DNA from 2 places in the Allobosea sp. ANAM02 genome. Region 2 is predicted to be linked to the other one. Evidence: predicted binding sites of a transcription regulator. Region 2 holds the regulator's gene; the other holds the start of a gene.

Region 1 (4,208 bases), 1.1 Mb from region 2:
AGGAGACGCGCCGCTCCTCCGGCCCGCCGCAGGACGAGATGGGCCGCTTCGTCTCGGCCGTGCTGGCGCAGAACGAGGATATCTGGTCGAAGGTTTTGCCGCAGCAGGCCAACACCCGCTATCAGCCGCCCCGGCTCGTGCTGTTCTCCGGCGTCGACCGATCCGGCTGCGGTACCGCCCAGGCGGCGATGGGACCGTTCTATTGCCCGGTCGACAAGAAGGTCTATCTCGACACCTCCTTCTTCCAGGAGATGCAACGCAAGCTCGGCGGCGGCGGCGACTTCGCCTATGCCTATGTCGTCGGCCACGAGGTCGGCCATCACATCCAGAACCTGCTTGGCATCCTGCCCAAGGCCAATCAGCTGCGCGAGCGCTCCTCGGAGCGCGACGCTAACGCGATCTCGGTCCGGATCGAATTGCAGGCCGACTGCTTCGCCGGCGTCTGGGCGCATAACATCCAGGCGATGGGCCGGCTCGACCAGGGCGATATCGAAGAAGCGCTCCGCTCGGCCGCGGCGATCGGTGACGACAAGCTGCAGCAGGCCTCGCAGGGCGTGGTCGTGCCGGATTCCTTCACGCACGGCTCTTCGGCGCAGCGCACGCGCTGGTTCAATGTCGGCTTCCAGTCAGGCTCGATGCAGCGCTGCGACACATTCCGGAATCAGGTCTAGAGCGCGACCGCCTGCGGGTCGGGGGCCTCTGATCGAGACACAGCGCATCCAGCGGATTTCCCGCTTCGGAAAGCAGAACGGGCCCGAACGGGCCCGCGATTTTCAGCTTCGATGCGGAGGGCCGTTCCAGCCCTCCGCCTGGTATTCATGGAGCCTTCAGTTCCAGAATCCTTCCTGATGCACGCGTGGCGAGAACGTATCCTCGTCCTCCTGCTGTTCCTCGCGTTTGTCCTCGTCGCGCTCCGCTTCGAGCGCAGAACAGGGATCGTGCCTTTCAAGCATGGGTCTCTCCTTTCGAAGGTCTGAGGGAGGTGCTTTGGCAACCGTCAACATATGAACTTATGCTGCGACGCACAAGTTCCGCCCGGACATGCGAGCTGCCATGCGGCTTTGGCATGACCGCCCGATGACAGCCCCGCGTGCCGGAAAGCAGCTCAGCCAGCCCGCTCCCGCAGAACCGGCAAGCGCACCGGAGCGCCGTCGAGACGACCGGCCAGCGCCATCGCTTTCGGGATAACCAGCCCTGCCGCGAGCCCCCGGCCGCCGAAGGAGAACCCGACGCGCTCACGCAGCGCGGCCACGGCCGAGCGCAACGGAATCACGGCCGGCCTCGCCGCCGACACCAGCAAATGCCGCTCCACCGCCTGGACCCAATGAGCCTGGGGGACATCGCCGGCATCGAACAGGACGAGACGATCGCCGCGCGCCTGAGCCGCCGCCTCCTGCCAGGCCTTTTCCTGTTCCGCGCGGAGATAGCGGGCTCCGGTCGCATCCGCCGCCCGCTCCGTCTCCGGCGCCCCAACGGTATCGACCAGGACCGCATGACCGAGAAAGCCCTCGGCGACCGCCGGGATCAGCACGGCAAGCGTCGCGGCGAGCGCCTGCTGGGAACCATCGCTGCGGATCACGGCTGTTAGCATGGGCAAAATCCTATGCCGCAACGCAGCATGCCACAATCCCGCCGCTTGCCTTTTGTTCTCTATATGTTCACTCTACATGAGACCAGAGAGCGCCGATTCCCGGTGCCGGTCGCGGTTCGGAAGCCATGCCCCAGGCCAGACCCACCTCACGGCCCTTCCCGGCGGCCCAGCCCCTGCGGCGGGCCGACAGGGAGCCGAGCGTCTCGGCGCCGGTCGTCGCGCCCGCCGACCCGATGGCCTATATCGGCCACCGCATCGACCCGGACAGGCGGCGCGGGCGCGGTGCCACGATCAATCCGGGCGGACGCTACGAGGCGGAGCAGCGCGTCAGCGAGGATGACGGCTGGGGCTCGCTGGAGGAGCTGCCGCCGTTCTCGACCGAGATCGCCTATGAGAAGGCGCGCACCATCATCACGCGCAACGACTCGCCCGACATCTCCTTCGACCGCTCGATCAATCCCTATCGCGGCTGCGAGCATGGCTGCGTCTACTGCTTCGCCCGGCCGACCCATGCCTATCTCGGCCTGTCGCCCGGTCTCGACTTCGAGAGCAAGCTGACGGCCAAGCCCGATGCGGCCGCTTTGCTGGAAAAGGAACTCTCATCCCCCTTCTATCAGCCGCGCACCATCGCGATCGGCACCAATACCGACGCCTATCAGCCGATCGAGAAAAAGCTGCGGATCATGCGCCAGATTCTGGAAGTGCTGGCCAAGTTCAACCACCCGGTCGGCATCGTCACGAAATCGGCGCTGGTCCAACGCGACATCGACATCCTCGCGCCGATGGCGGAGAAAGGACTGGTCAAGGTCGCGCTCTCGGTGACGACGCTCGACCCGAAGACCGCGCGCGGTATGGAACCGCGCGCCGCCTCGCCGGCCAAGCGGCTGGAGACGATCAGGAAGCTGTCGGAGGCCGGCATTCCCGTCACCGTTCTGGTCGCGCCGATCATCCCGGCGATCAACGAGCACGAGATCGAGCGCATCCTCGACGCGGCGAAGGCGGCAGGCGCCGAGGCTGCCGGCTACGTCCTGCTCCGGCTGCCGCTCGAGGTTCGCGACATCGTGCAGGAATGGCTGCTGACGCATCACCCGGACAAGCTCCGGCATGTGATGTCGCTGATCCGTTCGACGCGCGGCGGCAAGGACTACGATTCGCAATGGGGCCAGCGCATGGTCGGCTCCGGCCCCTATGCCTGGATGATCGGGCGGCGCTTCGAGATGGCGGCCGAGCGCATCGGCTTCAACGCGACGCGGCGCAGGCTGCGGACCGACCTGTTCGTGAAGCCGGAGAAGGAGAAGGCGCAGTTGAGCTTGTTTTGAGGGATGGGTTGGCCGGCATCGTCATGCTCGCCTTTGTGGCGAGCATCCACGGCTTGAACACCGCGCTCGACAAAGGAAGGCGTGGATGGCCGGGACAAGCCTGGCCATGACGGTGAAATGTCATCACATGGGACAAGGAAAAGACAGCTCTGGCCCTGCACCCCGCCCTGTTGCATAACCCCGCCATGCCCGCCGATTTCAGCCGCGAAACCTCCGCCATCACCAACGGCCTGTGGCCGCTGGTCGGGATCGACGAGGTCGGGCGCGGACCGCTGGCCGGGCCGGTCGTTGCCGCAGCGGTGATCCTCGATCCCGAGCGGGTGCCTGCCGGCCTCGACGATTCGAAGAAGCTGTCGGCTGCGATCCGCGAGGAGCTGTTCGGCGAGATCATGGAGCGGGCGCTGGCCGTTTCCGTCGCCAGCGTGACGGCGGCCGAGATCGACGCCATCAACATCCGGCAGGCGACATTGCTCGCGATGCGCCGGGCGGCGGGCGCCCTGCCGCTGGCGCCTCTGCACATCCTGGTCGATGGCAACGACCCGCCGCAATTCGCCTGCTCCTGCGAGGCGATCATCCAGGGCGACGGGCAGGTCGCCTCGATCGCGGCGGCCTCCATCGTCGCCAAGGTGACGCGCGACCGAATGATGGCGCGGCTGTGCAAGCGCTATCCGGCCTATGGCTTCTCCGGCCATGTCGGCTACGGCACGCCGGCTCATCGCAAAGCCATCACCGCGCATGGCCCCTGCCCCGAGCACCGCTATTCCTTCGCGCCGGTGAAGGGCATCTGGTTCCGCTAAACCTCGGTCCGCCGTGCGTCATTCTCGGGCTTGACCCGAGAATCTCAGGCCGGAAGAAGCTCCGGCCCCTTCTGCATGAGATGCTCGGGTCAAGCCCGAGCATGACGGAGAACCCAAGTCAGAGACGTGTGGCGCACACCTTCGCCAGACTGCCGCGACGACCGGCCCAGACGTTAACCGCCGTTTACGAATTTCCCTTGATTGCCAATGGGCTAGGCAAAAATTGCAGCCCCAGAATGGCACGCATTTTTTTCAAAGCGGAAACCCGACCTTTACCCTGTCTGACCAATATCGCCCTCGTTGAAGTTGCGTAGCGGTCTTGGCGTCATGGGTATCTCGCGTACCGGGACCGCCAGTGCTCCCGTCCGGATTCAGGTTTCGCGTACCGGACGGCCTGCACTGGGGGCCCGGATGAAGGCCAAGGGCCTTCCCGAACATATCGGCATCCCTCAGGAACTGCCGCTCGATCAGGTCCTCGTCGGCGATTGCATCGCCGCGATG
Region 2 (4,208 bases):
TGCTGCACAAATCCGGCGGCCAGTCCGGCGATTACGAGGCGAAAGTTGGCTAAAGGAATGAGCATGATGTCATCCGAAAACCGGTTCCCACTTTTCGGCATCATGCTCTGATGGCGCTCACCCCGGTTCCCGTCGCGCGCAAGGCGCTGCTCGACAGCATTCCGGGACCGGCCGAGGCGGAAGCCCTGCCGCTGGCGCAATGCGCCTGGCGGGTGCTGGCCGGCGAGGTCAAGGCGCTCAGGACCCAGCCGCCCTTCGCCAATTCCGCCATGGACGGCTATGCCGTGCGCGGCGACGAGATGGCGGAAGGCGTGTCGCTCTCGGTGATCGGCGAATCCGCTGCCGGCCGGGCCTATGAGGGCGCCGTCGGACCGGGAGAAGCCGTGCGCATCTTCACGGGCGCGCCGATGCCTGAGGGCGCCGACACCATCCTGATGCAGGAAGATGCCGACGGCGTCGGAAGCCCGGTCATCCGCGTCCGTGTGCCGCCTGCCAAGGGCAAGTTCCTGCGCGCCGCGGGGCTGGATTTCCACGAAGGCGACGTCCTGCTCTCCGCCGGCCGCGTGCTCGACAGCGCGGCGCTCGGCCTTGCCGCCGCGATGGGGCATCCGACCCTGCCCGTCCGGCGCAAGCCGCGTGTCGCGATCCTCGCCACCGGCGACGAACTGGTGTCGCCCGGCGAGCCGGTCGGCCGCGACCAGATTGTCGCCTCGAACTCGTTCTCGCTGGCCGCGCTTGTCGAGAAGGCCGGCGGCACCGTGCTCGATCTCGGCATCGCCCGCGACGACCATGCTGATCTGGCCAGCAAGATCGCAAGGGCGAGCGAGGCCGATGCCGATGTGCTGATCACGCTGGGCGGTGCCTCCGTCGGCGCGCATGATCTCGTGCAGGAGGCGCTGACGCGCGCCGGCATGGCGCTCGGCTTCTGGAAGATCGCTATGCGGCCGGGCAAGCCGATGATGACCGGGCGGCTCGGCCGGATGGTCGTGGTCGGCCTGCCGGGCAACCCGGTCTCCTCGATCGTCTGCGGCCATCTCTTCGTCCTGCCCCTGATCGAGGCGCTGCTCGGCATCGCCGATGCCGATCGCGACCGCAGCATCCCCGCCATCCTCGGCCGCGACATGCCCGGCAATGACGAGCGGGAAGATTACCTTCGCTCGGAGCTCGCGCTGACGCCGGAAGGCTGGCTCGCGACGCCCTTCGACCGGCAGGATTCCTCGACGCTCGGCACGCTGGCGCGGGCGCAGGCCCTGACGATCCGCCCGGCCCATGCCGCCCCGGCCAGGAAGGGCGATGCCTGCCGGATTCTGCCCTTGCGGTAGCAACTTGCGGAACACAAGCAGAACGCGTATGGTGTTCGTGCTTTGTTTCGAATCTGCGCTTTGAGGGGCTGGCGGCGACCATGCTGACACGCAAGCAACACGAACTCCTGCGCTTCATCCAGGAACGCTTGCGCGAAAGTGGCGTACCCCCCTCCTTCGACGAGATGAAGGACGCGCTCGACCTGCGCTCGAAATCCGGCATCCACCGCTTGATCATGGCGCTGGAGGAGCGCGGCTTCATCCGCCGTCTGCCGAACCGGGCGCGCGCGCTCGAGGTCATCAAGATGCCGGACGGGCTCGGCGCCCCGCAGCCGCGCCCGCGCTTCAACCCGGCCGTCGTTCAGGGCGGCCTGGGCGCGCAGCCGAGCGTCGCCAAGCCCCGGCCCGCGGCGGTCGAGGACGACAGCCGGCATGCCATCGCCATCCCCGTCATGGGCCGGATCGCGGCGGGCACGCCGATCTCGGCGATCCAGAGCCGCAGCCACACGGTCTCGCTGCCGCCGGACATGCTCGGCTCCGGCGAGCATTACGCGCTGGAAGTGCGGGGCGATTCGATGGTTGAGGCCGGCATCCTCGACGGCGACACGGTCGTCATCCGCCGGCAGGACACCGCCAATACCGGCGATATCGTCGTGGCCCTGATCGACGACGAAGAGGCGACGCTGAAGCGCCTGCGCAAGCGCGGCTCCTCCATTGCGCTTGAGGCGGCGAACCCCGCCTATGAGACCCGCGTGCTTGGGCCCGACCGGGTCAAGATCCAGGGCCGCCTCGTCAACCTGATGCGGCGTTACTGAAGGCGTTCCGTGTCGGGGGCGGGGTCGCTGTCGGCCGACGATGCCGAGCGTGCGGCGGTGGGTTGGTTGGCCGACGCCGCCGGACGAGCTTCGCGCCGGCGGCTCCATGGGCGCTCGGCATCGCTCGGCTCCGAGGTTCGGCTGCTCCACCCCGATGCCTTGCGATAGAGCGAGGTTGCGCCGTCGCGCGTAAGCGCCATCCGCTCGATCAGCCTGGCCTTGCAGGTCCCGCTCCAGGGGATCGCGGTGACGACGAGATCGGCCCGTAGGCAGTCCTCGATGATGGCGAGGCGCTCGCGCGTATAGGAAATCGTGCGCTTGTCGGCCGTCTGCGCGACGCAAGCCAGACGATCGCAGGCGATGCCGGCGCGCAATGTCGGATCGTCGGGTGAGCGGCTGTCGCCATCGGCCGCGAGCCATTGCTGCAGAACGAAGCGGCTGGGCTTTCCGGCGATGGCGAGGCGCCCGTCGGCGCCGCGCACGGCCAGACCCGAGCCGTCGCGCTCGATCAGGATTTCCGGCCGTTCCGGCTTGCCGGCGATGGCGACGCCGAAGACCAGCGGCACAGCCGCCAGCCATCGCCAGGCCGTCGTCCAGAGCGCAAGCCACAGTAACGCCATCGCGAAGCACGCCAGCACCGCGGGGCCGAAGGCCGCGACCGTCACGGTGGAGTGATCGATGGACGCGACCCAATGCGCGACCTTGAGCACCACGTCGGAAGCCAACCCCATCAGGGCCCAGGCCGGCCAGTCCAGTCCGAACGGATAGGCGAGCACGCCGAATACCGCCGCCGGCATCACGAAAAGCGAGACGAAGGGCAGCGCCATGGCGTTGCCGAGCAGGCCGAAGGGATTGAAGGTCTGGAAATGATAGGCGCCGAAAGGCGCGGTCGCGGCGGTCGCCAGCATGGTGGTGACGAGGATGCCGAGCGCCGCCATCCAGATCGATCCGAGCGGCCACGGCAACGCGGGCGGCGGCTCGCTGCGATCTCTCCTTTCCCAGCGCTCGGCGAAGGCGATCAGCGCCGCGACCGCGCCGAAGGACATCTGGAAGCTCGGCCCCAGCAGCGCCTCCGGCTCGCGCAGCAGCACGATCATGGCGGCGAGCGCGAGATTGCGCATGCTCAGCGCCGCACGATCGACCAGAATCGCCCCGAGCATGACCAGCGTCATGATCAGCGAGCGCTCGGTCGCGACATCGCTGCCGGAAAAGATGCAATAGGCGGTTGCGCCGATCATGGCCGCGACCGCCGCGAGCTTCTTGACCGGCCAGTGCAGCGCCACCGTCTGCGACAAGGCCAGCAGCGCGCGGACCAGCCAGAAGATGGTCCCGGCCGCCAGCACCATGTGCAGGCCCGAGATCGAGACGATGTGGTAGATGCCGGCGGCGCGCAGGTCGTTGTTCGTGGCTTCCGTGATCAGGCCGCGCTTGCCGGTGACGAGCGCGGCGGCAACCGCCCCGCCCTGCCCGCCTCCGACCTCGGCGATGCGCCTGGTCAGCGCATTGCGGGCGCGGTCGATCGTCACGTCGATGGCGAGACGCATCGGCATCGGAAAGGGCGCCGGCGCCAATGCGATCTTGCCGGAGACGCTGCCGACGGCGCCGATCCCGCGGAAGAAGGCATCGCGTCCGAAATCGTAGCCGCCGGCCCGCGCTGGCCCGGGCGGTGGCAGCAGACGCGCGGTCGCGACGATATGGTCTCCCGGATTCACCGAGCCCTGCCGGATATTGACGCGGACGCGCTTCGGCCTGGAATCGGCGGGGACATTGGCGAGATCGGTGACGAGCACGACGAGCCGTGCGCCCTTGTCGCGGACTTCGACGCTCTCGACGAAGCCCGAGAGCTTGCCGATGCGCGGCCGCTCCAGCATCGGTGCCGCGATATCGGCCGTGCGCCAGACCCCGGCGGCGAAGCCCGCGAAGGCAGCGGCCGCCGCGAGGCAGGCCATGGACGCGACGGGGCGAAAGCGCAGAGCGAAGGCCGCCGCACTGCTCACAGCCAGACCCAGAAGCGGGGCCCATAATGCCGGCTCACGATCGGCGGCAAAGTAGAGCAGGATGCCGACGCCCATTGCGAAGGGCAGCCAGAGGA

The links. The regulator LexA, encoded in region 2, represses DNA repair genes until DNA is damaged. The targets are predictions, from matches to a motif close to TGTTCNNNNTGTGTTCNG.
Region 1: OCUBac02_RS18460 (PA0069 family radical SAM protein) is a predicted target of LexA. The motif match lies at 1,645-1,662, and genes of this name have one in related genera.

What each region holds. Positions count from the first base shown of each region.
Region 1 is NZ_AP022848.1:3,856,173-3,860,380, forward strand. It holds gene ypfJ (KPN_02809 family neutral zinc metallopeptidase) at 1-671, shown strand, start outside; gene OCUBac02_RS27530 (hypothetical protein) at 828-953, opposite strand; gene OCUBac02_RS18455 (hypothetical protein) at 1,106-1,591, opposite strand; gene OCUBac02_RS18460 (PA0069 family radical SAM protein) at 1,825-2,910, shown strand; gene OCUBac02_RS18465 (ribonuclease HII) at 3,096-3,707, shown strand; gene OCUBac02_RS18470 (site-specific DNA-methyltransferase) at 4,035-4,208, shown strand, end outside.
Region 2 is NZ_AP022848.1:2,782,468-2,786,675, reverse strand. It holds gene moaC (cyclic pyranopterin monophosphate synthase MoaC) at 1-53, shown strand, start outside; gene OCUBac02_RS13435 (molybdopterin molybdotransferase MoeA) at 111-1,322, shown strand; gene lexA (transcriptional repressor LexA) at 1,403-2,116, shown strand; gene OCUBac02_RS13425 (ComEC/Rec2 family competence protein) at 2,110-4,208, opposite strand, start outside.